3 regions of the Pseudoduganella sp. UC29_71 genome follow, and region 1 is predicted to be linked to each of the others. Evidence: riboswitches for the same ligand, from Rfam matches in the RefSeq annotation. Region 1 holds a riboswitch; each other region holds the start of a gene.
The links. Region 1 has a riboswitch for cobalamin ahead of ACFJI2_RS25225 (TonB-dependent receptor domain-containing protein). Riboswitches for the same ligand answer to the same signal wherever they lie in the genome.
Positions count from the first base shown of each region.

Region 2: another riboswitch for cobalamin. It lies ahead of ACFJI2_RS27570 (cobaltochelatase subunit CobN); the one in region 1 lies ahead of ACFJI2_RS25225 (TonB-dependent receptor domain-containing protein).
Region 3: another riboswitch for cobalamin. It lies ahead of ACFJI2_RS03560 (TonB-dependent receptor); the one in region 1 lies ahead of ACFJI2_RS25225 (TonB-dependent receptor domain-containing protein).

Region 1 is NZ_CP170549.1:5,663,910-5,673,436, forward strand. Features, by position in the region: rRNA gene ACFJI2_RS25205 (16S ribosomal RNA) at 1-61, opposite strand, end outside; gene cobT (nicotinate-nucleotide--dimethylbenzimidazole phosphoribosyltransferase) at 448-1,473, shown strand; gene ACFJI2_RS25215 (adenosylcobinamide-GDP ribazoletransferase) at 1,487-2,269, shown strand; gene ACFJI2_RS25220 (histidine phosphatase family protein) at 2,349-2,927, shown strand; cobalamin riboswitch at 2,933-3,161, shown strand; gene ACFJI2_RS25225 (TonB-dependent receptor domain-containing protein) at 3,227-5,077, shown strand; gene ACFJI2_RS25230 (FecCD family ABC transporter permease) at 5,095-6,117, shown strand; gene ACFJI2_RS25235 (ABC transporter ATP-binding protein) at 6,114-6,887, shown strand; gene cobO (cob(I)yrinic acid a,c-diamide adenosyltransferase) at 6,884-7,504, shown strand; gene ACFJI2_RS25245 (cobyrinate a,c-diamide synthase) at 7,498-8,859, shown strand; gene ACFJI2_RS25250 (bifunctional adenosylcobinamide kinase/adenosylcobinamide-phosphate guanylyltransferase) at 8,856-9,500, shown strand; gene cbiB (adenosylcobinamide-phosphate synthase CbiB) at 9,494-9,527, shown strand, end outside.
Region 2 is NZ_CP170549.1:6,157,105-6,166,631, reverse strand. Features, by position in the region: gene ACFJI2_RS27590 (SDR family NAD(P)-dependent oxidoreductase) at 1-256, opposite strand, end outside; gene ACFJI2_RS27585 (LysR family transcriptional regulator) at 381-1,280, shown strand; gene ACFJI2_RS27580 (hypothetical protein) at 1,287-1,607, opposite strand; gene ACFJI2_RS27575 (MotA/TolQ/ExbB proton channel family protein) at 1,604-2,095, opposite strand; gene ACFJI2_RS27570 (cobaltochelatase subunit CobN) at 2,105-6,553, opposite strand; cobalamin riboswitch at 6,620-6,838, opposite strand; gene ACFJI2_RS27565 (hemerythrin domain-containing protein) at 6,998-7,513, shown strand; gene ACFJI2_RS27560 (organic hydroperoxide resistance protein) at 7,761-8,186, shown strand; gene ACFJI2_RS27555 (DUF4148 domain-containing protein) at 8,288-8,587, shown strand; gene ACFJI2_RS27550 (GNAT family N-acetyltransferase) at 8,629-9,081, shown strand; gene ACFJI2_RS27545 (sensor histidine kinase) at 9,078-9,527, opposite strand, start outside.
Region 3 is NZ_CP170549.1:791,131-800,657, forward strand. Features, by position in the region: gene ylqF (ribosome biogenesis GTPase YlqF) at 1-384, shown strand, start outside; gene ACFJI2_RS03545 (class III extradiol ring-cleavage dioxygenase) at 473-1,276, opposite strand; gene ACFJI2_RS03550 (hypothetical protein) at 1,356-2,213, opposite strand; gene ACFJI2_RS03555 (M1 family metallopeptidase) at 2,210-4,414, opposite strand; cobalamin riboswitch at 4,477-4,725, shown strand; gene ACFJI2_RS03560 (TonB-dependent receptor) at 4,790-6,757, shown strand; gene ACFJI2_RS03565 (thiol:disulfide interchange protein DsbA/DsbL) at 6,900-7,550, shown strand; gene ACFJI2_RS03570 (hypothetical protein) at 7,562-7,867, shown strand; gene ACFJI2_RS03575 (efflux RND transporter periplasmic adaptor subunit) at 7,933-8,874, opposite strand; gene ACFJI2_RS03580 (DUF1656 domain-containing protein) at 8,889-9,089, opposite strand; gene ACFJI2_RS03585 (FUSC family protein) at 9,079-9,527, opposite strand, start outside.

The DNA.
Region 1 (9,527 bases):
CTTGCATGTGTAAAGCATGCCGCCAGCGTTCAATCTGAGCCAGGATCAAACTCTTCAGTTCAATCTCTGTTTAAAGTCATTGCTGACTTGGTCGCTCTTCAAAATAACTGACGATTCCATCTCTCGATGGTCACGTTTGTTTTTCGTTGAGCGTTTAATAATTTGAGTTTCACAGCTTGCGCTGCGGGCCTCATCATCAAACGCCCACACTTATCGATTGTAAATTTTTAAAGAATTCTGCGTTGTAGCTGAAGCGTTTTGTTCAGCAGCAGAGAGGCAAGATTATGGGGCTTTTCGTTAAATCCGTCAACCCCTGTTTTTCCACCTCTCCTGCGCTGCAAGCTGTGCTCAGCAGCGCGGGGACAGAACTATAGCAAAGGCCCTCGCGTTCCGCAAGGGCAAGCTGTACCATCGCAGCTCGTTTCCTTCTCTATCTATAGAACTGCCATGCTTATTGCCCCTACCGCCAATGCCGAACTGTCCGCTGCGCTGGAACGCGCCGTCAACAACAAGACCAAGCCGCTCGGCAGCCTGGGCGTGCTGGAGGCGCTGGCCAAACAGATCGGCCTGATCCAGGACACGACGGCACTCTCCATAGTAGGCCCGGCGATCCTGGTATTCGCGGGCGATCACGGCGTGGTGGCGGAAGGCGTGTCAGCCTATCCGCAGGACGTGACCTGGCAGATGGTGGAGAATTTCCTGGCCAAGGGCGCGGCCATCAATGTGTTCGCCCGCCAGATGGGCTGCGCGCTGCACGTGGTGGACGCCGGCGTGAACCACGACTTCGGCGCGCGCGACGGCCTGCATGACCGCAAGGTGGCGCACGGCACCCGCAACTTCGCGCAGGAACCGGCGATGACGACGGCACAGTGCGATGCCGCGCTGGCGCATGGTGCCGCGCTGGCGGCGGACTTGCCGGGTAACGTGGTGGGCTTCGGCGAAATGGGTATCGGGAACACGACCGCTGCCGCCGCGCTGATGCACAAGCTGACCGGCATCCCGGTGGCGCAATGCGTGGGCGCGGGCACCGGCCTGTCGGCCGACGGCGTGCTGCACAAACAGCGCGTGATCGAGGCGGCCGTTGAGAAACATGCGGGCGCCACCGCGCCGCTGGACGTGCTGGCGACCTTTGGCGGTTTCGAGATCGCCATGATGGCGGGCGCCATGCTGAAAGCGGCCGAGCTGCGCAAGGTGCTGCTGATCGACGGCTTCATTGTCACCAGCGCGCTGCTGGTGGCGGCGCGCCTGCAGCCGGCCATCCTCGATTACTGCGTGTTCGCGCATTGCTCGGACGAGAGCGGCCACAACCTGATGCTGGCCGAGCTGGGCGCGCGCCCGCTGCTGAACCTCGGGCTGCGCCTGGGCGAAGGCACCGGCAGCGCGCTGGCCCTGCCGCTGCTGCACGCAGCGGTGAATTTCGTGAACCAGATGGCGACCTTCGAGTCCGCCCAGGTCAGCGAGAAGTCCGAGTAAGCGCCGGACCGCCATGCACCAGTTGAGACTGTTCTTCATCGCGCTGCAGTTCTTTACGCGGCTGCCCATCCCACGCTGGGTGGGATTCGATCCCGCGTGGCTGCACCACGCGTCGCGCTACTTCCCGCTGGTGGGGCTGGTGGTAGCGGGCATCGCAGCGGCGGTGTACGCGGCGGCGGCGTGGGTCTTCCCCGCGCCGGTGGCCGTGCTGTTGTCGACGGCGGCCGGCATCTATGCTACCGGCGCCTTCCATGAAGACGGCTTCGCCGACATGTGCGACGGCTTCGGCGGCGGCATGACGCGCGAGCGCGTGCTGGAAATCATGAAGGATTCGCGCATCGGCGCCTATGGCGCGATCGGCACCATCTGCCTGCTGGCGGTGAAGTGCACGGCGCTGACATTGCTGCCGCCCGCCGTGGCGGTCGCCGCGCTGTTGCTGGCGCATCCGCTGTCGCGCCTGGCCGCTACCTCGCTGATCTGGCGCATGGAGTATGCGCGCGCCGAAGGCAAGGCCAAGCCCATGGCGCAAGAGATGAGCGGCGCGGAGTTCTTTATCGCCTGCCTGTGCACGGCCCTGCCTGCGGTGCTGCTGGGCGCCATGGGATGGTTGCCGTGGCTGGCCATCTGCGCCGCGGTGCTGGCTGCGCTGGCCGCAGCCATCTGGCTGGGCCGCAAATTCGCGCGCCGCATCGGCGGCTATACCGGCGACTGCCTGGGCGCGGTGCAGCAGCTGGCCGAAGTGCTGATCTACCTGTGCGTGCTGGCCGGCCTGGGCCACGGCGCGTGGCAGGCGTGAGCATGGCGGCCGGGCCAGCGGTGTTGACGCCGGCGCAGGCTGCACGGCCGGCTACGCGGCGCTGCCCCGGGAGCGGCCCGTGCGCCTGATCCTGGTCCGCCATCCACAGCCGCTGGTCGCGCCGGGCGTCTGCTACGGCAGCAGCGACCTGCCCGCCGCGCCGGACGACATCGAACGCGTGCATGCTGAACTGCTGGCCAGCGCCAGCATCCCGTCCGGCACGCCGCTCTACTCCAGTCCCTTGCAGCGCTGCGCCGTACTGGCCGGCCGCCTCGGCGCCCACGCGCTCGACGCGCGCCTGGCCGAGATGGATTTCGGTTCCTGGGAGCTGCGCAGCTGGGGCGACATCCCGCGCGCGGAAGTGGATGCCTGGGCTGCCGGCCTGGTGGATTACCGGCCCGGCGGCGGCGAAAACGTGCTCCAGGTGGCTGCACGCGTAGCCGCCTTCCGCGCGGACCTGCTGCGCCGCCATGGCGGGCAGGCGCCCAGCCCGCGCGCTGCCGCCATCATCTGCCATGCGGGCACGATACGCCTGCTGGTGGCACTGGAAGCGGGCCTGCAGGCCGGCCTGCCGCTGCATGACATCGCACTGCGCGCCGCCGCCGCGCCCCACAAGATCGCCTACGGCGAGACTGTCATTCTGGAAGCCGTGGCCTGAAGTCCGTATAATGGCGGGGTTTTGGTGCCCGCGCGCATGCCCATGCGCGCAGTTAAACGGGAAACACGAAGCCGCCCTCCACCAGGAAAACGGCCAACGTGTGCTGCCCCCGCAACGGTAAACAAGTGTCGCCCCCGGCGACAAGCTGCCTCCGCAAACCACTGTGCTCAGCATGGGAAGGTAAGGCAGTTCAACTTGCGAGCCCGGATACCGGCCAAAGCAGGTGGATGCGCCGCGCGCATCTGTTCAATCCAGCCCACGGGGAAGTAGGCTGGTTGCATACTATACAAAGAACTACTATGAGCTTTCCTGTAATCCGGCACGCGGCCCTCACGTCGCTGGCCATGGCTATGGCCGCGCCTTCCTTCGCCCAGACCACCGCAACCGACAGCGTGATCGTCACCGCCACCCGCTCGCCGCAACTGCAGCGCGACGTGCTGAGCGACATCGTGACCCTGGGCGCGGAAGACATCGCCCGCTCCGGCGCCGGTTCCATCACCGACCTGCTGCAGCGCCAGCGCGGCATCGAGATCGCCCGCAACGGCGGCCCGGGCACCAACTCCAGCGTATTCCTGCGCGGCGCCAACGCCAACCAGACCGTGGTGCTGGTGGATGGCGTGCGCATCGGCTCCATCACGTCGGGCACGGCCAGCTGGTCGGCCATTCCGCTGCAAGCCATTGAGCGCATTGAAATCGTCTACGGCCCGATGAGCACCCTGTACGGCGCCGACGCCATCGGCGGCGTGGTGCAGATCTTCACCAAAAAGGGCGCAGGTCCACAGTCCGTGGCCGCCTCGGTCGGCGCGGGCAGCGACAACACCCGCAAATATGACGCCAGCATCTTCGGCGCCAGCGCGGGCGATAACAGCTTCAGCTACGCCATCAGCGCCGGCCGCGAAAAGTCGGACGGCTTCTCGTCCACCAAACCCGGCAGCAGCAGCTACAACGCGGACGACGACGGCTACGAGCGCACCAGCACCTCCGGCCAGTTCGGCTATGAACTGGCCAAGGGCCACGATGTCGGCTTGGTGTTCCTGAACAGCCGCACCGATGGCCAGTTCGACAGCGGCACCAGCCGCTACGACACGCGCAGCCAGACCAAGCTGGCCAACCTGGGCGTGTTCAGCAAGAACCGGGTGATGGACAACTGGTACAGCACCGTGCAGCTGGCGAAGGCGGAAGACAAATCGATCTCCGACACCGGCGTGGCCAGCGCCTACAGCCGCATCGAGAGCAAGCAGACCGACGCCACCTGGCAGAATGATTTCCGTCTCGGCGAGGATACGCTGCAAGTGCTGCTCGGCCACCGCGAAGAGAAAGTCGTCTCCGGCACCACGCCGGCGCTGGGCAAAGTGCGCAAGACCGATTCCTATGCCGGCGCCTACAGCCTGAAGCGCGGCGCGCACCTGGCCACCTTCGGCCTGCGCGCGGACGACAGCTCGCAATACGGCACCAAGACCACCGGATCGGCAGGCTACGGCTACCGCTTCAGCAGCGCGCTGCGCGCCAGCGCCAGCTTCGGCACCAGCTTCCGCGCCCCCACCTTCAACGAGCTGTACTACCCCGGCTTCGGCTACGAAAACAACAAGCCAGAGCAGGGCCGCAACGCCGAGGCAGGCCTGCAGTACGACGACGGCGTGAACGAATTCGGCGCCAGCATCTACCGCAACAAGCTGACCGACATGCTGGTGACCACCACGCCATGCCCGGACCCGGCCCGCAAAGGCAGCTGCGCCTACAATGTGAACCACGCCATGCTGGAAGGCGTGTCGCTCAACGGCAGCCGCCGCATCGGTGCCTTCACCGTGGCCGCCAACGCGGACTGGCAGGACCCGAAAGACGAGACCACCGGCAAATCGCTGGCGCGCCGCTCGAAAAAACACGGCAGCGCCAGCGTAGAATACGCCGCAGGCGCGCTGGCCGCCGGCGCCGAGCTGCAAGTGTCCGGCAGCCGCTTCGACGACGCCGCCAACAAGAACCGCCTGGGCGGCTACAGCCTGCTGAACCTGTACGCCACCTGGCAGTTCGCGCGTGACTGGTCCGTGCTGGCGCGCTGGAACAACGTGGCCGACAAAAACTACGAAGTGGCGCGCAACTACGCCACGCCGGGCGCCAAGTTCTTTGCCGCCGTACGCTACGGTATTAAATAAGGGTACAACCAAGCACCATGCATCCACACTCCCGCAACCTGCGCACGCGAGCGACCGCCATCACCGGCGGGCTGCTGCTGTTTGTTATCGGCAGCCTGCTGTTCTCCGGCGTGACCGGCTCGGTGTACATTCCGCTGTCCGAGATACCCGGCGCGCTGGGCGACCTGTGGAACGGCAAGGCCGACAGCCTGGCCGCGACTCTGCTCGACCTGCGCGGCAGCCGCGCGCTGACCGCCTTCGTCACCGGCGCGGCGCTGTCGCTGGCGGGCGTGATGATGCAAGCCCTGCTGCGCAATCCGCTGGCCGACCCCTACGTGCTGGGCATTTCTTCCGGCGCGGCGGTGGGCGCGCTGGCGGCGATGATGTTCATGTGCGCGGCCTGGGTGGTGGATGCGGCGGCGTTCGGCGGCGCGGTGGCCGTGTCCATGATGCTGTACTTCCTGGCGCGGCGCGACATGCGCAGCGGTTCGGCAGCCGAAGGCGGCACTGCCCTGTTGCTGCTGACCGGTGTGATCCTGACGGCGGCCTGCACGGCGCTGATCACGCTAATGCTGTCCATCGCTCCTGAAAGCCGGTTGCGCACCATGGTGTTCTGGCTGATCGGCGACCTGGCCGGCGCGCCGATGCGCTGGATACCGTGGATCGTGCTGGCAGGCGCAACGGTGTTCGCGCTGCGCAGCGCCCGCGCCATCAATGTGATGGCGCTGCACGCCGAAGCGGCCGTCACGCTGGGCATCAATGTCGGTGCGCTGCGCAAGGGGCTGTTCTTTGTCTCGGCGCTGCTGACCGCCAGCGCGGTGACCAACGCGGGCAGCGTGGGCTTTGTCGGCCTGATCGTGCCGCACGCCTGCCGCTTTGCCTTCGGTCCGGACCACCGGGTGCTGATCCCGGCCGCCATGCTGACCGGCGGCGGCTACCTGGTGCTGGCCGACACGCTGGCGCGCACCCTGTTCGCGCCGCTGCAGCTGCCGGTGGGCGTGGTGACGGCGCTGATCGGCACGCCGGTATTCCTGTACCAACTTCACAGGCTGCAGAAATGATCGCCACTGAAAAACTGAGCTTGCGCATCGGCGCGCGCACGCTGGTCGAGAAACTGGACTGGCAGGTGCGCGACGGCGAATGCTGGAGCGTGATCGGCCGCAACGGCGCGGGCAAAAGCACGCTGCTGCGCACCCTGGCCGGCCTGATTCCCGTCGATGAGGGCGGCGTGTCCATCCAGGGCCGCGGCCTGCCGGAGTGGCCGCTGGCGGACCTGGCACGCGAGCGCGCCTTCCTGGCGCAGTCGCGCAACGACGCGTTCGCCTACACGGTGATCGAAACCGTGCTGTCGGCGCGCCATCCCTACCATGGCGACCGCTATTGGGAGAACACCGACGACCACCGCCTGGCCATGGAGGCGCTGGCGGCCATGGAAGTGGCCGAGCTGGCGCACCGCAATGTACGCACCTTGTCCGGCGGCGAGCGCCAGCGCGTGGCCATTGCCGCCATGCTGGCGCAGGACACGCCGCTGCTGCTGCTCGACGAGCCGGCCAACGCGCTGGACCTGGCGCACCAGGTGAGCGTGATGCGCCTGCTGGCGCGCCTGTGCCGCGAACAACATAAAACCGTGGTGATGGTAGGCCATGACCTCACGCTGGCGCACAGCGTCTCCACCCACGCGCTGCTGCTGATGGGCGATGGCCGCTGGCTGGCCGGGCCGGTGGCGGACGTGATGCAGCCCGCCATCCTGAGCGACTACCTGGGCCACCCGATCGACGTGATCCGGCATGGCCAGCGCCACATCTTCATACCGAAGGAAGAAATCGCATGACTGAAAATACCGATATCGACGCACTGAACGAGCGCCACCGCGTGCGCATGGAGCGCAAGAAGGCCATCATCGACGCCAAGATTGCGGCGGCGGACAAGCAGATCGGCGTCATCATCGTCAACACCGGCAACGGCAAGGGCAAGAGCTCGTCCGGCTTCGGCATGGCGGTGCGCGCCATGGGCCACGGCATGAAGGTCGGCGTGGTGCAGTTCATCAAGGGCGCGATGCAGACCGGCGAAGAGCTGTTCCTGCGCCGGTTCCCGGATGAAGTGAGTTTCCATTCCATGGGCGAGGGCTATACCTGGGAAACCCAGAACCGCGAGCGCGACATCGAGAAAGCAGAACTGGCGTGGGAACAGGCCAAGCGCTTCCTGGCCGATCCGGGGGTCGGCCTGGTGGTACTGGATGAGCTGAACATCGCGCTGAAGTACCGCTACCTGGACGTGAACGCGGTGATCGCGGACCTGCTGGAACGCCCCGCCATGCAGCACGTCGTGATTACCGGACGCGGCGCGCCGCAGGAACTGATCGACGTGGCGGACACCGTCACCGAGATGAACGTGGTGAAGCATGCCTTCAAGGCGGGCATCGGCGCGCAGGCGGGCACGGAATGGTAACGTCCTCGCACATCAACGCGCCGGTGGTGCTGGTGGCGGCGGTGGCGTCCGGGCAGGGCAAGACGACTGCCACGGCGGCGCTGGCGCGCAAGCTGACTAAAATGGGCCGCAAGGTGCGCGTGTTCAAATGCGGGCCGGACTTCATCGATCCCATGCTGCTGGAGCGCGCCAGCGGCGCGCCGGTAAAGTCGCTGGATTTGTGGATCGTGGGCCGCGAAGCCTGCCGCGCGCAGCTGGCGCAGGCGGCGCTGGAAGCGGACGTGATCCTGATCGAAGGCGTGATGGGCTTGTACGACGGTTCGCCGTCCTCGGCCGACCTGGCGCGCGAGTTCGGCGTGCCGGTGATGGCGGTGATCGACGCGGGTTCGATGGCGCAGACCGCCGGGGCGCTGGTGCACGGCCTGCGCGACTACGGTCCGGTGGACATGGCGGGCGTGATCGCCAACCGCGTCGCCAGTCCCGGCCATGCGGCCATGGTGGCGGCTTCGCTGCGCGACATTCCGCTGTTCGCCACACTGCCCAAGCAGGCGCGCTCGCTGCCGGAACGCCACCTCGGCCTGGTGTTGCCTGCTGAAGTGGACGGCATCGACGAGCTGCTGGACCAGTTGGCGGACCAGCTGAACTTCGACGAGGCGGCGTGGAGCAATCTGCGCAGCACGCGCCTGGAGCTGGGCGACGCACTGGCGGCAGCCAGCGCCGGCGCAACCGCTGCCCTGGCGGGAAATGGGTCGCCGTCCGCGCCGGTGCCACCACTGGCAGGCCGCAGGATCGCCATCGCGCGCGACGCTGCCTTCATGTTCCTCTATCCCGCCAACCTGGAAACGCTGGAAGGACTGGGTGCAACGCTGGAATTCTTTTCCCCGCTGGCGGACGAGCCGGTGCCGGCCGGCGCGGACGCGGTCTATCTACCGGGCGGCTATCCCGAACTGCATGCGGAGAAGTTGTCCTGCGCGCAGCGCTGGCAGGAGTCGATCCGCGCCGCGCACCGCGACGGCATGCCCATCGTGGCGGAGTGCGGCGGCATGATGGCGCTGGCGAAGACGCTGGCCGACAAGGCCGGCGCGCCGTGGACCATGGCGGCTCTGCTGCCGGGCCGCGTGACGATGCAGGCACGACTGGCAGGACTGGGCTCGCAGGGCATGCCGACGCCACACGGCGTCCTGCGCGGACATACTTTCCATTATTCGACGCTGGATACTTCGCTTGCGCCGGCGGTACGCACGGTCAAGCATCCGTCCGGCGCGGACGGCGAAGCGGTCTACAAGCTTGGCTCGCTGACGGCGTCCTACTTCCACGCCTACTTCCCGTCCAACCCGGCGGCCATTGCCGCCATGTTCACGCGGAGCGCGGCATGACTTGCACGCTGGTGTTCGGCGGCGCGCGCTCGGGCAAGAGCGCGTATGCGGAAAAGCTGGCCACCGAGTCCGGCAAGGAGGTGGTCTATATCGCCACCGCCCGCGCCGGGGATGGCGAGATGGTAGTCCGCATCGCCCACCACCAGCGCCAGCGGCCTGCCGAATGGACCACCGTCGAAGAACCTCTCGCGCTCGCAGCGGCGCTGCGGCAGTGGTGCACGCCCGGCCGCCTGGTACTGGTGGACTGTCTTACGCTGTGGCTCAGCAATCTGATGTTCGCAGATGGTAACGATTATCCGGATGTGGGCGAGATCGCGCTGCCGGAACAATTCCATACGGAGCGCGCCGCACTGCTGGCGGTGTTGCAAGCGGCCAGCGCTGCCCCGGCGGCGGCGCATGGAGCCGCAGCTGGTGGCATGGGCGGGATCGTTGGCATGGGCGGCATGGGCGGCATAGGCGACATGGGCGACATCGTCCTGGTGTCGAACGAAGTCGGCATGGGCATCGTACCTTACGGCGCGATTTCCCGCGCCTTCACCGACGAAGCCGGGCGCCTGAACCAGGCGGTGGCTGCCGCATGCGACCGCGCCGTGTTCGTGGCGGCCGGCCTGCCGCTGGTACTGAAAGGCGCGCCATGCTGATGGGGCTGGATGCCAGCGCCATCGCCC
Region 2 (9,527 bases), 490 kb from region 1:
GGCCGGAGCGCGCTTCGATGGCGGCGTAGATGCGGTCCAAGTCCTCGGGCCGCGACACGTCGCCCTGGATGCCATAGGCGGCAGCGCCGGTGGCGGTGATGGTGGCCACCGCCGCTTCCAGCTCCGCCTGGCGGCGGCCGGTGAGGTAGACCACGGCGCCCTGCGCTGCGAAGTCCTGCGCCGTGGCCAGGCCGATGCCGGTGGTGCCGCCGGTGACCAGTGCCACTTTGCCTGCGAGTTTTTGTGCGTTGTTCATTTCAGTGCTCCTTTAAGAGGGGGATATGTGTGACGACGGAGTTCACTTTACGCCCGGCTCATTATTGAATAAAGTATCTATAACGGAATGCTTTATTCCCATCCATGAATAATGAGGAAAGCCGATGGACCAATTGCACGCGATCCGCGCATTCGCCCGCGTGGTGGAAGCTGGCAGCTTTACCAGGGCGGCCGATACGCTGGGCATGCCGAACGCCACGCTGACCAAGTCGGTGCAGGCGCTGGAGGCGCATCTGCGCGTGAAGCTGCTGCAGCGAACCACGCGGCGCGTGTCCGTCACGCCCGAGGGGGCGCAGTATTACGAGAAAACGCAACGGCTGCTGAAGGAACTGGACGATGTGGACGCCAGCTTCAGCGCTGCGCAATCCCGGCCGCGCGGCCATCTGCGCGTGGACGTGGGCAGCTCCGTGGCCAGCCTGGTGCTGTTGCCGGCGCTGCCGGAATTTTTGGCGCGCTATCCGGACATCCGCGTTGACCTGGGCGTATCGGACAGGCATGTGAACCTGATCGGGGATAGGGTGGACTGCGTGATACGCGGCGGCGAGCTGACCGACCTGTCCCTGATCGGACGGCAGATCGGCAGCGCTTCCTGGGTCACCTGCGCGACACCGGACTATTTGCGCAAGCACGGCACGCCGCGGCACCCATCGGAGCTAGAGCAGGGTCACGTACTGGCGCATTACCTGTCCACGCGGACCGGACGCGGTTTGCCGCTGAATTTCGCGCGCGGCGCCGAGACGTATGCCATCCAGGGCACGCGCACGGTGGGCGTCAACGAGAGCAACGCCCATGTGGCGGCGGGCCTGGCGGGGCTGGGCGTGATGCAGACCTTTACCTACGCGGCCGCCTCGCACATCGCCAGCGGTGCGCTGGTGCCGCTGCTCGAAGAATGGCAGCCGCCACCTTACCCGTTCTACGTGGTCTATCCTTCGAACCGGCATGTGAGCAGCCGGTTGCGGGTGTTTATCGACTGGGCTGCGGCCTTGTTCGCGGAGCTGGCCTAGGCCGCCCTACTTTTTCGCTGCCGGCTCGATCAGTACCAGCTTGCCGGTCTTGGGGTCGCGGAAGACTTCGCCGACGCGGTCGTAGCCGCTGCCGCTCTGGCTCACGCCTTCTGCGGGGCGTTCGATCTGGCGCCCCTTCTCGACCGGCTGGGGTGTCTTCAGCGCACCCTGCGAACCGGCGATGGCGGCGATCAGGCCGCAGGCGAAGACCAGCATCACGTCGACCAGGTTGACCAGGCTGGCGCGCGGGTCTTCGTCGCTGTCGTCGAAGCGGGCGTCGAGGCGGGAGTAGAGGCGCATGCGCTGGCGCGAGGGCTGGGTGCTCATGCCGCGCGCTCCATCGATTGCTGCATCGATTGTTCCATTGATCGTTCGATTGATTGTTCCATGGCCTCCAGCGTTTCTTCGTACCAGCGGCGGCGCAGTTTGCCGATCACCAGGCCGCCGATGCCGGCCACCAGGCCGAGTACCGTGGCGTCGAAGGCTACCGTGACGGCGCTGGCCAGCTGGGCCGGGTCGCCCTGTCCGAGCGCGGCCAGGCCGGGTCCGAGCGGGATGATGGTGGCCATCAGGCCCAGCATCGGCGGGATGCGCGCGAGCAGGTCGGCGCGCTCCAGGCGGTGGCGGGCGATGGCCTGGACTTGCGCCAGGTTGCCGCCGGAGGCCAGCTTGGCGAGGCCGTGGAAGCGCTCGCCGACGGCGATGCCGGCTTCGATCACGGCAATGGCGCAGCCGATCAGCAGCGCGCCCAGCGCCGGCGCGAGCAGCCAGCGGACTGCGTCGTGCAGCCAGGCGTAGGACAGGGTTTCGATCATGGGAACTCCTTACAGGTTGACGGGTTGAGGTGTATAACGGCCGCGCCACAGGCCCAGCGCGAACAGCGCAAGCACGGCGGCCAGCACGCCGAGCAGCTTGGCCACGCGCACGGCGGCGGGCTCCTGCGGCTCGGTCTTCTGGTGCAGCTCATAGACGCGCGGCGCGGCATTCGCGGCCGGAGCGGCGTTGGCGGGCGGCGCGGCGCTGTCGGCGGCTGCGGCGGCTGCAGCGGCGTCGGCGCGGGTTGGCCGGCTGGGCGTGCGGGCCGCCGTGGCATTGGCTGCACTGGCTGCATTGGCTGCATAGCCGGCATCTGCCGGCTCGGCGGGCAGCATGTCGCCGCGCGCCTTGGCCAGCGTCACGCCTAGCGCGGCCGCGTCGGCGCCATCGAGTTGCGGCGCCAGCCAGTCCCACATCGGATGATTGGGCGCGGTGTGGCCGCTGCCGGGCAAGCCGTTCTTGGCCACCAGCTGCGCCAGCTCGCCGCCCATGCGCTTGATGGTGGCAGGATCGGTTTTCCAGTAGCCCTTCTCGGCCGCCACCATGAAGATGGCCAGCATGTGCGCCTTCACGTGCGCGTTGTGCTGCTGGCCGAGGAACTGCGGCAGGCCCAGTTTGTGCGAGTCGTCGAAGTACACCGACTTGACCTCGTCCCAGGCCCAGTTCTTCACCAGGTCCGGACGCGTCACCTGCCAGCCCCACAGGTTCTCCAGGAATTCCTGCCCCATGGTGCGCGCGCCCGCGTAGCCGTGGCCCATCAGCGGCTTGAGCCAGGCCGGATTCAGGAAGCGGCCGCGCAGCTCGCCCAGCAGGGCCGAGGCCAGCGGTTCCACGTCCGCGCGGCCCGGCTGCGCGTGCTGCAGGATCATCGCTTCCGGCACCCGGCCGGTACGGCCCTCGATGGCCAGCGACAGGCCGCCCAGGTAATCGAAGGCGTCGTTGTTGTCGAGCAGGCCGTACAGATTGCTGGCGCGGCCATGGTAGGTGCGCTCGATGCCGTCCAGAGCCACATCGAAGGCGGCGTGGGTGGCCTCGCCGCTGGCGTCCAGCCCGTAAGCGTGGCCCATGCGGTTGCGGTAGGCGCGACCGATCTCGTCGCGTTCGCGCCAGGCGCCGGAGCGCTCGGTGAGGCTGTTCACGCCCGCACCGTAGGCGCCGGGCGCATCGCCAAACACGCGCTGCGCGGCCGCGCGGCCGGCTTCCACCGCCGGCATGCCGGTAGCGGCCAGCGCGCGCTGGCGCACCAGCCATTCGCGCGCCACGCGGTTCTGCGCCGGCTCCTCGCTGCCCCAGGCCACGCCCGGCAATGGCGCCAGCGCCGCCTGCAAGGCTTCCTTCAGCGCCGGATCGCGCTCGGCCAGCGTGCCGGCCGACGCGGCCAGCGCCATGCGTCCCGCGCGGTCGATCAGGCGTATCAGGTTGGGATACAGGTCGCGGAACAGGCCGGACGTCGTCACCAGCGCGTCGCGCCGCATCGCGCCCGGCTTGAGCTTCACGTCCGTGACGATGCCGCGCGCGTTCCACACCGGCTCGGCGCCCATCATGGCCAGCGCAAACGCCACCATCACGCCTTCGTCGCGCACCGCGTCCGAGGCCCACAGGATGATGCCTTCGCTGCCTTTGCCGGCCGAGCTGCCCGACGCATTGCGCGCGTCCGCCTTGGCCGCCATGCGCTCGCCGAGCTGGTAGCCCAGGCGTGTCGGCAGGATGTCGCCGTCCACCGCGTGGAAGTTGCGGCCGGTGGGCAGCGCTTCCGGCGAGCGCAGCGGGTCGTTGCCCTTGCCCGGTTCGATGTATTCGCCATCCAGTCCGGCCAGCAGCGCCAGCATTTCGCGGCGCGGCGAATCGGCCAGCTTGGCGGCAACGTCCGCGCCTTCGATACCACCCTTCTTCATCGATTCGAGCATCAGGTCGATGGATTCCTGCTTCCACGGGCGGCCGAAAATGTGCAGGCCGTGCGGCATGAACTTTTCCTGCAGCTTGGTCAGGTAGTGGCCCACTTCGTGCGCCAGCAGGTCGTCGTCCGCCGCGTCGAAGCCGATGCCGCGCACGGCCAGCACGTCGGCCATGGACGCTTCCAGTTCGGCTTTCAGGTTCAGCGCGTTGACGCGCTCGCGCATCAGCGCGGCGGCTTGCGACTTGAGCGATTCCGAATTGGCCGCTTCGAAACTCTCCACCACCTGGCGCAGGGCCAGCAGTTCGTCGTACAGCGGCGTGGTGGCCAGCGGCGGCGTCAGGTGATCCACGATGACGGCCAGGCCGCGCCGCTTGGCCTGCGTGCCTTCGCCCACGCCGTCCACGATGTAGGGGTAGATGCCGGGCAGGTCGCCCGCGATCAGGCTGGGATAGTCGTCCGAGCTCAGGCCGACGGCTTTACCGGGCAAGAACTCGTAGGTGGAGTGGCGGCCTACGTGCACCAGCGCGTCGGCCTTGAAGCGGTCGCGCAGCCAGTGGTAGAAGCCGAGGTACTGGTGGGGCGGCGTGATGCTGGTGTTCGCGTGCAGCAGTTCCTCGTCCACTTCCCAGCCGCGCGGCGGCTGCGGTCCGATGAACACATTGCCGAACACCAGGCCGGGCACCAGCAGCTTGCCGCTGTCGACCATGATCCTGCCGGGCGCCGGTCCCCAGCCTTTCAGGCCTTCGATGCCGTAGCCGGACAGGCGCTTGCTGAGCGGCGCCAGCGCGGCGCAGCCGGCCTTGGGCGTTCCCTTGGTCCGCGCCGTACGGCCCGGCGCGGCGATGGCGCTCGGGTCCAGGCAGGCGTGATAGCCGTCCGCCAGCGCAGCCAGGTCGCGGATCGCCGCTTCGCGCTGCGGATGGTCCGCCCCTTCCACCAGGTGCTGCAGTTCCTTGATGATGACGTCGGCCTGCTTGCGGCCCAGCGCGGGCTCGCCGCTGGCTTCCGCTTCCAGCACGTCGGAATGCAGGCGGCCCAGCAGGCCGCTGGTCATCTCGCCCTGCACGCGCGGCGGCAGGGTGCCAAACCAGCGCGCGTAATCGGCCGCGCTGACGCTGTTCACGGTGCCGCTCAATTCGCGCAGCGCGGCGCGGTCTTCCGGCAGGTTCACGCCGTGCGCCATGATCATGTCCAGCAGCGCTTCCGGCGACGCGGGCAGCGTGCCCACCGTGTAACCCGCCTGCTTCATCGCGTGCAGCATGTCGAACAGCGAGGCCGGCACGTCCAGGTTGTCTGCGCCGATGTTCTGCCGGCCGGGCGGGTGGTTGTAGTAGATCAGCGCCACCTTCTTGTCGCGGTTGGCCTTGCTGCGCAGCGCCAGCCAGCGGCTCACGCGCGCGGACAAGCGGTCCGCCTCCTCGCCCAGCACCACCGGCGGGCGGTTCTCGATGCCGGTCTGGCGGTCCTGCTGCGCCTGGCCCAGCGCGGCCACCACGATGGGCTGGCCTATGCCTTGCAACTCCGGCAGCGCCACGCGGTACTGCACCGAATCCGGCGGCAGGCCGTCGGGCGACAAGCGCCACTGCACGGCGCTGCGGTCGGATAGGCGAATGGCCTTGAACACCGGCACGTTGAGGCGCTTGAACGCTTCCGTGACGGCTTCGCGTCCCTCTGCAGCGCCCACCACGAAGTCCTGCAGCACCACCAGCGCCGCCGGCTGTGCGGGCGCGATCAGCTCCGGCAAACGCTCCAGCGCTTCGCGCGAGGCGCCGCCCCAGCGCGTGAGCACTTGCACGCATGCCTGGCCGCGCTGCTCGACGCGCTGGCACACGGCGGCGGGCACCGCGCTATCCATATTGGACAGGTCCAGCACCACCACGGTGGGCTGGGCTTTCAGGCCTAGTTGCGCCGCCTTGCCCCAGGCTGCTGCGTCCACCAGCTCGCGCTGGCCCGCCCGCAGGCGCAGCGTGGGCTCGGGCTGCGCATCGGCCAGCGGCACGGAAGGCTTGAGCAGATGCGCGAACAGCGCAGCTGTGTTGTCGGCGCCGCCGGCCTGCCATACGCGGCGCGCGGCCAGCCAGCGGGACGCCGCCGCATCGGCCTGCGCCGCCTTCAGGGCGGCAGGCGGCGGCGCTTCCGACGACAGCTCGCGCAGCGTGTCCGGTGAAAAGCCTTGCAGGCTGGCGCGCGGGTCGCGGCTCATCAGGCTGAGGCTCGCTTCACCATTGAAAGCCAGCACCGGCGTCTGCGCCCGGGCGTAGCGCGGCAGCAGTTCCTTCAGGCGGCGCGCGGGATCGCCGAACAGGGAAACGGCCAGCACGCTGTCGGCCTGCCTGAGCCACAGCCCGGCGTCACGCTCGCTGGCGGCCATCCACTGCGCCGGGGTGCGCAGCACGATGCGGTCCTGCGGATGGCTGGCCAGGTGGCGGTGCGCGGCCTCGATGGCGGCCGGCGCCGCGCGCTCGGTGACGATGGCGAACAGGTTGGCGGCCGGTGCGTGCGCGCAGGCGCAAACGCACAACAGCGCTGCGGCCAGCCGCAGGAGTATGGAAGTGCTCAATTTGAACTTTAACCAGTAGCTGCGCGCCAGGCGCGCAGGAAAACAGGCAACGCCACACCCCGGGCTTTGCGCATCTTCGTAACTGGCCGGTCTTCTGGCTGGCCTTCATCCTTCCTCGACCCTGCCTTCCCGTGCAATGCACAGTGGCGTTCGGTCAAAGTCGTCAGGCATACAGCAGCGGGGGCTGCGCCGGACTGGCGCGAGATGAAAATCGCGCGCGTCACCGGCTTCCCGTTTCACCCTCCAGCCGACAAGCGGAAGGGCACCAATCACGTTAATGCCGCGATTCTACCGTATTGAGCCCTGTCATGAAATCCTACATGCCTTCTGCCCGGGCGCCTACACCCTGCACTGTTAGGTCATCTTAAGATGGTCTGGCTTTCGCATCAGATCAGCATATCCGGCGCCGCAACGCGGCGCTTAACGCCCAACCAAGGAGCCCCCATGAAAGCCAGTGACAAGGCCGAGGCAGCCATGCCTCAAAAAATTCCCACCGCGCCGGGTGAAATCGACGCGATTTCCTTGCTGACGCAGGACCACGCGGAAGTGAGAGCAATGTTTGAGCAATACGAAGAACTGGGCGACCGCGCCCTCGCGTCGAAGAAGAAGCTGGCGCACAAAATCTGCCTGGAGCTGACCAAGCACGCCACGGCCGAGGAGGAGATTTTCTATCCCGCCGTGCGCCAGGCCAGCGGCGCGAACGAGGACTTGGTCGACGAGGCGACCGTGGAGCATGCCTCCGCCAAGGAACTGATCGCGCAGATCCTTTCCATGGAACCCAGCGACGACCTGTACGACGCGAAGTTGAAAGTCCTGTCCGAGCAGATCGAGCATCACGTCAAGGAAGAAGAAGGGGAAATGTTCCCCAAGGCGCGCAAGGCGAAGCTGGACCTGGTCGCACTGGGCGATGCGATCGAAGCCCGGAAGGCGGAGATCGAGGCTCCCGCGCTGCCCCAGTGACGATCAAGGCCGGGCGCGCCAAGCAAGCCCGCAAGCATTGAAGGCCGCAATCCGCCGGCCCGCTTGGTGCGGGCCGGCGCGGACGGCGGCAAAATATTTTCCGGAAACTGAAAAATATAGCTTGCTATTACATAGCGCACGATATAAAGTACACACATCGGCGCTGCAAACACAGCGCGAGGTAGCAAGAAGTAGGGCGCGATTCAATAGATAGCAATCTAATTTACTCACAGCAAAGGAAATCATCATGTCGATCAAACAAGTTCTGTACCGCGCAAACGCTAAAGCAACCGGTGGCCGCGAAGGCCGTGCTGTCTCCTCGGACGGCGTGCTGGACGTGAAACTGACCACCCCCAAGGAACTGGGCGGCGCCGGTGCGGTCGGCACCAATCCTGAGCAGCTGTTCGCTGCCGGCTACTCGGCCTGCTTCCTGGGCGCCATGAAATTCGTCGGCGGCCGCGACAAGATCGCCGTGCCGGCCGACGTGTCGGTGGAAGGCACCGTGGGCATCGGCGCGATCGAAACCGGCTTCGGCATCGAAGTGGAACTGAAAATCTCGCTGCCGGGCCTGGACCGCGACACCGCCGAAAAGCTGGTCGCCGCAGCCCACATCGTCTGCCCTTACTCGAACGCCACCCGCGGCAACATCGACGTAACGCTGACCATCGTATAAAGCCGGTTTTGCCGCTACCGCAAAACCGGTGGCGGCAGCCTGAAAGTCCAGCCAATAAGTAGTGCACGATTAAATAGTGCAATTAATCTAGGAGAAATATCATGAAAGCATCCATCCTGTCCGTCGCCGCCGCCGTCATCGCCCTGACCTCGAGCGCCTACGCCGCCGAACCCGTCAACAGCGGCGAAGGCTACCAGGGCAACGTGGTCAATACCGTGTCGATCCGCACCCGCGCCGAAGTGAAAGCCGAAACCATCGCCGCGCTGCGCGCCGGACAGATCCTCAACGGCGAAGCCTACCCCGCCAGCGTGACCGCAGCCGCGCCAGGCAAAACCCGCCAGGAAGTGCGCGCCGAACTGGCCCAGGCAGTCAAAGCCGGCACCCTGTCACACTATGAATAAAGCCCCTTACAATGGCTGCTTCGATCCCATGCGAGGCAACCATGATTGAGTGGCAGTGGCAAGAGTTTGAAGAGATTCCACGCGAAGACCTGTATGAAGTGCTGCGCCAGCGGCAGGAGGTCTTCGTGCTGGAACAGAAGTGCCTGTATCCCGACCTCGACGGCTACGACCAGGCGGCGCGTCATTTGATGGCCTGGCATACGGTCGACGGCCAACGCCAGCTGGCAGCCTACCTGCGCTGCATCGCGCCGGGCGTGAAATTCCCTGAAATGTCATTGGGCCGCGTTTTGACGGCAGCGTCCGCGCGCGGCAGCGGCATCGGCCGCCTGCTGCTGGAGCAAGGCCTGCGCCGCGCGGAAGCACTGCATCCCGGCCACCGCTGCCGCATCGGCGCCCAGCTCTACCTCGAAAAATTCTACGCCAGCTTCGGCTTCACGCGCGTGAGCGAACCGTATGACGAAGACGGCATCATGCACATCGATATGCTGCGCTAAAACGTAATGATGAAACGCGCGCCGGCGCCCACCGGTTTGGCGTAGCGCACCATGCCGCCATTGGCGTGCACCAGGTGGCGCACCATGGCCAGGCCGATTCCGCGTCCCTGTTTTTTGGTGGAGAAGAATGGCGTGAAGATGTGCGCGGCGAGGTCTTGCGGCACGCCGGGGCCGTTGTCGGCCACTTCGATGCGCAGCCGCCCTCCCCGGCTCAGGCGCGCGCTCACTTGCAGCTGCGGCTGGGGCGCGGACGCGGTGGCTTCGGCGGCGTTCTTCAGCAGATTGATCAGGGCCTGCTCCAGCTGGCCGGGGTCCACCATCACGTCCAGCGACGCGGGTTCGACGGAGAACTCGGCGCGGCCGCCGCGCGCCTGCCATTGCGGCGCCATCAGCATGGACAGGCGGGCGAACAGTTCGCCCACGTGCACCCGCTCGGGCTGGGCCTG
Region 3 (9,527 bases), 2.1 Mb from region 1:
GCGATCGGTTCCAACGCGCTGATTGAAGAAGAAGTGGCCGAATTCCTGGCCAACGAAATGCTGCGCCGCTATCCCGAGCTGCTGGCGGCGCGCTACGGCTACAAAAACCTCGAGGAGATGGACGGCATCGCCGTGGTCGAAGGCATCGCCGCCAAGCGCGGCTACCGCCAGAAGGGCGGCGACTACGACTACGAAAAAGCGTCCCACATCTTCCTGCAAGACTACCGCACCGGCGCCCTGGGCCGCATCTCCCTGGAAACGCCCGCCACCCGCGCAGCCGCGCTGGCCGCCTTCGCCGAAGAACAGCGCATCAAAGCCGAACTCGCCGCCGCCAAAGCCGCCGCCAAGGAAGCCGAGCGCATGAAAGGCAAGCGCGGCACCTGAGCCACGAAAAATGTTGCACCCACAAATGGGGTCAGGGTTAATTATTTTGGAAATATTTCCAAAATAATTAACCCTGACCCCATTTTTTTTAGCCGAAGCGGAAGCTGGAGACGGCGAGGCTGCCCATGAAGGCGTCTTCGTGGTAGACGTTGGCGGCGGCGTCGCCGGCGGCGGCGCCGTGGGCGACCATCAGCGGCAGCAGGTGCTCTTCGCGCGGGTGGGCGGCGCGCGCGGCCGGGGCGTCCGCCCAGGCCAGCAGGCGCGCTTCGCGCTCGGCCGGGGGCAGCGCCATCGAGGCGCGCAGCCAGGCGTCGAACTGGTGCGAGGCGGCCGCGCCCGCCGCGCCGAACTGGCGCAGGTTGTGGTAGCTGAGGCCGCTGCCGATGATCAGTATCCCTTCTTCACGCAGCGGCGCCAGCGCGCGGCCGATGGCGATGTGCTCGGCCGGGTCCAGGCCTTGCTTCAGCGATAGCTGGACGATGGGCACGTCCGCCGCCGGGTAGATCGGCTGCATGGCGGAGAAGGTGCCGTGGTCGAAGCCGCGCTGCGGGTCGAGGTGGGCGGCGATGCCGGCGCCGGCCAGCAGTTGCTGCACGCGCGCGGCCACTTCGGGCGAGCCGGGGGCGCTGTACTGGATCTCGTAGGTGTAGGCGGGGAAGCCGCCGTAGTCGTAGATCATCGGCGGCTTGGCGCTGGACGAGATCAGCGGCTCGCGCGCTTCCCAGTGCGCCGTCACCACCAGCACGGCCTTGGGCCGCACGCCCAGCTGGCGCGGGATGTCTTCCAGCGAGGCTTTCAGCGCGTCGTAGCGGCCGCCGTACTGGTCGAGCATCCACGGCCAGGGGCCGCCGCCGTGGGACAGGAAATAGGTGGGGAGTGCAGTGCTGGACATGGATTGCTCCTAGTTTTCGATGCACTTACTATAGGCTTGCCCACCTTGTTCATCAATGGTGTTTTTGTGGATGGATTGTTCAGGATTTGTTAATGATAGCGATGAGGGCGAACAGCCGCGCGCTGCGCATCCAGGCCAGCAGCACGGCGATAATCTGCGTCAGCAGCAGCGCGAACAGGAAGCCGGCCAGGCCGGCGTGGGGCAGGTGCACGCGCGCCAGGCCCAGTGCGGCGGCCACAGCCAGGCCAGCCAGGGTAATGGCGATGTAGCTGCCGGCCACATCGCCCGGGCGGCGCGCCAACAGCCGCAGGCCGTGCCACCAGGCGACGACGGCGGAGCGGCGCCGGCGGTCCGCCGCCAGCACGGCGCGGCCGGCGTCCAGCGTGGCCAGGGCCAGTGCGAGCAGCAGGGCGGCAAGGGCGTCGGCCGCGCCGCGCAGGTATTGGCCGTCGGCGGGCGTGATGGCGCTGTCGGCGTCCAGATTGGCGAGGTGCTGCAGGCCGCTGCCGGCGCCCAGCGCGGCGAGCAGTGGCACGGCGGCCCATAGCAGCATGCGGAACATGCGCGGATACTCGGCCACCGCGCCGGCGAACAGTTCGCGGAACACGGGCGTGCCGTTGAAGCGCGCGGCGGTGGCGACGGCGCCGGTGAGCAGCGGCGAGAGCAGCAGCGTGGTCACGAGCGCGACGCCCGCGCCCAGCTGGATGGCGAGCTGATTGCGGTGCGTTTCGCCCATCAGGTCGGCGATGTTGGACAGGTCCAGCCGCTGCGCCAGTTGGGCAGCGTGCACGGAGTGGTCGAAGGCGGCGCTGAGCTGGCTCCAGAACGGCAGCGTAAGCGCCAGCGTGGGCAGCAGCAGGGCGATGGTCCACAGCGCCAGCAGGCGCCATTGCAGCGCGGCGCGCGCGGCGGACAGGCAGGTGTCGGTCAGTTTCATATCGTTGCGATCAGGGTCAGGAGGGCTTGCGCGAGCGCGGCCAGGTCGAAGGTCCAGCGGCGCGAGGCGGTGCTGTCGGCCTTCAGCGTGCGGCTGTCGTCGAGTTTATTCGTGTCCAGCAGGTGCTTGCGTTCCGGGTCCAGCTCGGCCGATACGGCCTTGGCCGGCTTTTGCCAGACGAAGCGCTGCCAGCGCTCGCCGTTCTGCGGGTCCCATTTGACGGTGTCGCTGCTGCCGTCGGCGAAGCGCACCAGCAGCGTTTGCGGCACGGCTTCGCCGCGCCGGCGTACCACCACTTCGGTGCGGAAGGGGTAGGGGCCGGTGCCGGGCTTGGCGTCGGGATGGGCCTTGTCCCATTTCTCGCGCGCTTCGTCGATCTGCTTGTCCACCTGCTCCTGCGTCAGCGCCACGCGCTTGCCGTTGACGATGCTGCTGCCCGGCTGCGGCAGCACTTCTTCGCTGCTGACCGATTGCACGCGGTCGTCCACCTTGCCGGTGCGGTAGACCTGCTGCGCGAACACGCGTTCCACCAGCGCGCGCTGGCCGCTCGCTTCGGCCAGCGTTTCGCGCAGGTCGGCGGTGCTGGGGTGGCGGAAGCGCCAGCGCTTGTAGTATTCCTTGAAGGCCTGTTCGGTGGCTTGCTTGCCCAGCTGCGCTTCCAGATCGTGGAACAGGATGGCGCTGCGGTTGTAGGCCGGGCCTATGCCTTGCAGGCGCGAGTATGCGTTCTGGCCGGCCGGGTCGGCGGGATTTTCGCGCACCGCGCCGCCCATTTCGAAGTGGAAGCCGTCGAACGCCGGCGAGATGCCGATGGCGCGCATCCATGCCAGCGCGGGATGGATCTGTTGCCCGCGTTCGCGCGCCATGCGCATGTTCCAGTATTCGTTCAGGCCTTCGTCGAGCATCGGTTCCTCGAATTCGTTGGAGGCGAGGATGCCGTAGAAGTAGCCGTGGCCGAATTCGTGGATGTTCACCAGGTCCAGCTCGAATTCTTCCAGCGAGCCTTTTTCTACCTTGGTGTAGCTGTCGGCGGTGTAGAAGGTGGGGTATTCCATGCCGGCCGCCGCGGTGGCGTTATGCGGCGGCAGCACCACGGTCAGGGTCTTGTAGGGGTAGGGGCCGAGGGTTTTGGAGTAATAGGTGAGCGCGTCCTGCGCCGCCTTCAGCGACGGCGCGGCGCTGGCCGCGAACTCCGGCGTGTACAGCACCTTGATGCTGACGGGCGGGCTGCCCGCGCCGCTCCAGCTGGCGGTGAGCGGGGCGGCGTAGCGTTTGTCGGCGGTCCAGGCGAAATCGTGCACGTCGCCCTGCACGTAGTGGTGGGTGAGCATGCCGTCTTTCTCGACCGGCGCGCCTTGCTGCTCGCCGGTGGCGCCCACCGTGTACTCCTTGGGCGCGGTGAGCTTCACGTCGTAGCTGCCGAAGTCGGCGTAGAACTCGGACTCGGCGTGGTATTCGTGCACGTTCCAGCGCGGCTTGGTGGCGCCGCGTTCGCCCGCCAGTTCCAGCACGCCGATCTTGGGGAACCATTGCGCCACCAGGTGGAAGCTGCCGAAGTAGCCGCTGCGCGCCAGCAGCCGTGGCAGCTGGCTGTGGAAGTCGATGGCCAGCGTGGTGCTGGCGCCGGCTTCCACCGGCTGCGGCAGGTCCAAGCGCACCACGGTGCGGTCGCTGGCCGGGCCGCCGTCGGGCTGGACGAAGGACTGTTCCACCTTGGCGCCGCCTTGCGTCACGCTGCGCAGGTCGATGTGGCCCCACTCGCCGTCCTTGGGATCGGCGCTGAACATGCCGCCGCCCATGGCGCGGTGCTCGGTGAAGAAGGTGGTGCCGGCGTGCTCGAAGGCGTTCAGGTAGAGGTGCAGATAGACCGTGCGCACCGGGTGCGCGCTGCGGTTGCGCCAGGTGAGCTGCTGCTTGCCGTCCACGGTGTGCTTGACCGGGTCCAGCGTGGCGTCGATCTTGTAGTCCACCACGCGGTCCGACAGGGTGGGCTCGCTGCCGGTGCGCGGGCCGCCCCAGGCGGCCGGCGCGCTGGGCGTGGCCACTGCCGCCGCCTGCGCGGGTGCAAAGGGGATGCCGGTGTCCGTGTAGGGTTCGGGGATGGCGATGACCTGGACTTGCGCCAGCGCCAGTGCTGCCAGCGTGGCGGCCGTGGCCAGCGCGGCGGCGGCGGCCAGTTTGCGGTAGTGGTGTGCGTTCATGCCCGCCACTATAACCAAGCACATGATATTTTGCCAACGAAATTGCCGGGGCGATGGCAGGAGTATAATGGCGGCGTTTTGGTGCCCGCGTCCATGCCCATGGATGCAGTTAAACGGGAAACACAAGGCAGCCAGCGCTCATCGGCAGCGCGGCGGCCAAGGTGTGCTGCCCCCGCAACGGTACGCAAGCGCCGCGCTGTCGATTGCGCGGCAGGCTGGATCGACAACCACTGTGCAGGCTTGCCTGCGCCGGAAGGTGATCCCGTCCCGTCTTGCCAGCCCGGATACCGGCCAGACAGGTGGAAGCGCGAACAGCCTTCCGTTGAATCCGCCCTGCGGGGACGCAGGCGGATGCTCACTACGCGTAAAGAACACATGAACAACTCGAATTCCCGCTGCACGCCGGCACCGCTGGCGCTTGCCGTCGCTCTTTGCTTCGCCGCTCCGGCCTTCGCTCAAACCGCCGCGCAAGCGCTGGCTCCGGTGGTCGTCACCGGCGCCCGCTTCGACAGCGACCCGTCGCTGCTGCCCATCGGCGCCACCGTCATCAGCGCGGCCGAGATCCGCCGCTCCGGCGTGAGCGACGTGAACCAGGCCATCCGCAAGATCGGCGGCGTGCTGGGCCACCAGAGCCTGGACGGCAGCCCGGACTTCGCGCTGGACCTGCGCGGCTTCGGCACCAACAGCAGCCAGAACATGGTGGTGATGCTGGACGGCGTGCGCTTGTCCGAAAACGAGCTGAGCTCGGCCATCCTGTCCACCATCCCGGTCGATTCGGTCGAGCGCATCGAGATCACGCGCGGCGGCAGCAGCGTGCTGTTCGGCGACGGCGCCACCGGCGGCGTGATCCAGATCGTCACCAAGCGCCCCGGCGCGCGCACGGCCGGCACGCACGGCTCGGTGTTCGGCGAAGCGGGTCAGCTGGGCTTGCGCGAAGGCCGCGCGGCCATGACGCACAGCACGGACAGCTGGGCTTTCGACCTGTCCGGCGGCGCGCTGGACACCGACAACTACCGCGACAACAACAAATTCAAGTCGCGCAGCGTGAACGCCGGCGCGCAAGTGGCGTTCCCGGATGGCCGCGCCGGCGTGCGCCTGTCCAGCACGCGCCAGGATTCGCGCTTTGCCGGCTCGCTGAGCCAGGCGCAGTTCGACACCAACCCGCGCCAGGCGTCCACGCCGGATGACTTCGGCTCGCTCGACAGCGACCGCTTCACCGCCTTCATCGAAGCCAAGGTGGCGGGCTACGACCTGGCCGCCGAGCTGTCGCACCGCCGCAAGGAGCTGGAGGCGACCTACTTCTTCGGCACCGGCTCCGCCGCGCTGGACTATGAAAGCAAGCAGACCCAGTTCTCGCCGCGCGTGCGCAAGCTGGGCCAGTTCGGCGGCGTGCTGAACGAGGCGGTGGCCGGCATAGACTTCATCGACTGGACCCGCGACCAGAAGGGCGCCATGCCGGTCAAGGCCACGCAGAAATCGAAGGCGCTGTACCTGCGCGACGAAGTGAAGTGGGACGCCTTCCGCCTGGCCGCCGGCGTGCGCCGCGAGCTGTTCGAGAAGCAGAACGCCGACGCTGCGCCATGGGCCACCGCCAATTACGACGTGACCCAGGGCCTGAACGCCTGGGACATGCAGGGCAGCTATGCGCTGTCGCCGAAAGCCACGCTGCACGCCAAGATCGGCCACAGCTACCGCGTCGCCAACGCCGACGAGAACGGTTACACGCCGGTGCCGAACACCGTGCTGCAGCCGCAGACCTCGCACGACCTGGAGCTGGGCACCACCTACACCGACGGCAGCGGCAAGCTGTCGGCGCGCGTGTTCCGCCACGAGCTGCGCAATGAGATCTTCTACGATCCGACCGCCGGCGCGTTCGGCTTCGGCGCCAACACCAACCTGGCGCCGACCAAGCGCCAGGGCTTCGAGCTGGACGCGAGCGCCGAGCTGGCGCGCGACTGGACCTTGAGCGGCCACTACCAGCGCGTGAAAGCCACCTTCACCGAAGGCGCCATGTCCGGCCGCGAAATGGTGCTGGTGCCGAAGAACGTGCTGAGCGCGCGCCTGACCTGGACCCCGGCCGATGGCCAGACCGCCGACATCGGCGCGCAGTGGGTGGACAGCCAGCGCTTCGGTTCCGACTTTGACAACAGCTGCATCGCGCGCATCCCGTCCTACACCACGCTGGACGCCCGTTACGCGCGCAAGTTCGGCGCCTGGGAAGTGGCGCTGTCCGGCCTGAACCTGACCGACAAGAACTACTACGGCATGGCGTTCCAGTGCCGCGGCGGCATCTACACCTCGGACGGCCGCCAGCTGAAGCTGTCGGCACGCTACGAGTTCTGAAGCGGGCTTGACCGGGCTTGACCGGCCTTAATTGCAGCTTAAAGTCCCCGCCAGCCGGGGATTTTTGCTATCCGGCCTGATGGCAGGGGCAAAAAAATGGTAATCTCGCGGCGTTTGCCACTCTTACTCTAGAAGGACCACTATGCGATTTCTGCGCCTGATCATTGCCGCCGCCGCCCTGTCGTTCACCGCAGCCGGCGCTTCCGCTGCTGAACCGAAGGAAGGCGTGGACTACACCACGCTGGCTTCGCCTGTGCGTACCGACACCGGCAAGAAAGTGGAAGTCATTGAATTCTTCATGTATTCCTGCCCCCACTGCAACGCCTTCGAGCCTTCTTTGCATGACTGGGTGGCCAAGCAGGGCGACAAGATCGCCTTCCGCCGCGTGCACTTCCCGGCCGGCGGCCCGAACGACGCGCAGGCGCACGCCTACCTGACGCTGGAAGCGATGGGCAAGCTGGACGAAATGCACAACAAGATCTTCCGCGCCATCCACGTCGACCGCAACCGCCTGAACAAGGATGACGCGATGACGGATTTCCTGGTGAAGAACGGCATCGACAAGGCGAAATACCTGGAATACTTTAATTCCTTCGCCGTGCAGACTAAAATGAAGCGTGCAGCGCAAGTGATCAGCGCCTACAAGGTGGACAGCGCGCCGACCATCGTGATCGATGGCCGTTTCGTCACGTCGCCTTCGCAGGCCGGCCGTCCGGGCATGCCGGAGCAGGCTTCGCAGCAGGCAACGCTGCAAGTGATGGATTACCTGGTGGCCAAGGCCGCGAAGAAATAAGACGGGAAGACATGAGCGATACCGAAAAAGAAGTGATGGCGATGTACCGCGAGTCGGCGCCGGACGAGAACAAGCTGTTCTGGCGCACGCACGTCAACCATGTTGCGTGGAGCTTGCTGCTGGTGGTGGTCGCCTTTTCGGTATGGCTGATGATTGCGCTGGCCAATGCGGAGAATCAGCGCAACGCGTATGCCAGCAAGAAGTGCGAGGACCGCATGTTCAAGGGTGAAACCGACATGCAATGCATGAAGACGGTGCGCACGCGCGATCACTGGTGGGAGCATGTGGGCTACGCGCTCACGCACACCTCGCCATGAGAACAACCCGCTACGGCGGGTTTTTTTACGTCCCGGGCATGGCGGGTTACGCGGGGCTGGCCCCGCTAACCCGCCCTACGGTGTGGTCCGTGGTCTGCCGTGCCGGGGGCGTGGGGCGGCGTAGGGCGGGTTAGCGCCGCGGCGCGTAACCCGCCGAGTATGCTCACCGTGCACGTGGTCCCCGCCACCAGCGTCAAGTTTTTGGGCACGTCGTCCAGCGTGATGCGCACCGGCACCCGCTGCGCCAGCCGTACCCAGTTGAAGGTGGGATTCACATCCGCCAGCAGTTCGCGGCCGGTGCCGGCGTCGCGGTCGGTGATGCCGCGCGCGATGCTGTCGATATGGCCATGCAGCACGGCCCCGCCGCCCATCAGGCCCAGCTCCACCGGCGCGCCGGTCTTCAGCAATGGCAGCTTGGTTTCCTCGAAGTACCCGACCGCGTAGTAGGAGGCGCTGTTGATGATGGCCAGCTTGGCCGCGCCGACGGCGGCGAAGTCGCCCGCGTGCACGTTCAGGTTGGTCACATAGCCGGACACGGGAGCGCGCACCACGGTGCGTTCCAGGTTCAGCTGCGCCACTTCGCGCGCGGCCTGCACGGCGCGCAGCTGGGCGCCGGCGCTGTCGGCGGCAAAGCTGGCGGTTTCGCGGTTCTCGGTGGAAATGACGGCGTCGTCCAGTGCGGCGCGGCGCTGGGCTTCCTTGGTGCGGCGGCCGCGCTCGACCTGCTGGCCGGCCAGCAGCGCGTTCGCCTGCGCCAGCGCGGCGCTGTAGCGCGCCTTGTCGATCACGAACAGCACGTCGCCTTGCTGTACCAGCTGGTTGTCCTTCACCAGCACGTCGGTGACGGTGCCGGCCACGTCGGCGCTGATGTTGACCACGTCGGCCTTGATGCGGCCATCGCGGGTCCAGGCCGATTCCATGTAGCGGTCCCAGGCGGATTTGCCCAGCCACAGGGCGCCGCACAGCAGCAGGGCGGTGATGAAGAAGCGGAAGATCTTGGCGGTCATGGTCACTTGGAGAGTTAGGAATAGAAGGCCAGCGTCAGCGCGCTGAAGATGCAAACCAGCAGGCACAGGCGCACCAGCGCCGGGTGCCACATGCGGCGGTACAGGCCCGCATGGCCCAGCGCCCAGTCCAGCGCGCCTTGCAGCAGCAGGCTGGCCAGGAAGATGGGCAGCAGGGTGGGGATCAGGATGCCGAAGACGGCGAGTTCACGAGGCATGGCGGACTCCGGGGCTGGTGCTGTTGCCGGTGCTGGCGCTGGTTTGCGGCAGCTGGTCCAGCAGGCTGGTGTAAATGGAATGCAGGTCCGTCAGCGCGCTGCGCAGGCGGACGGCGCGGTCTGGCGCGGCGGTACCGGGGCGTTGGGCGGTGGCCAGTTCGGCCTCCGGCAAGGCCGCGCGCACGGCGGCCCCGGCACGCAGCACGGCGCCGACTGCGGTGGCGCAGCGCTCCTGGGTGGGCGCCTTGAAGTAGGCCGCCAGCGCGGCGACGCAATCTTGCAGCGCACTGCGGGCTTCGCTGCGCCCGGCATCGCCTATCAGCGCGCGCAGCTCGAGCACCGAGTGGCCCAGCTCCAGCAAGGTCAGGCCCTGGCGTACCACGGCGCGCGCGGCTTCGCTCGGCGCGGGGCCGGCGGCGGCGTTCAGTTGGCTCAGCA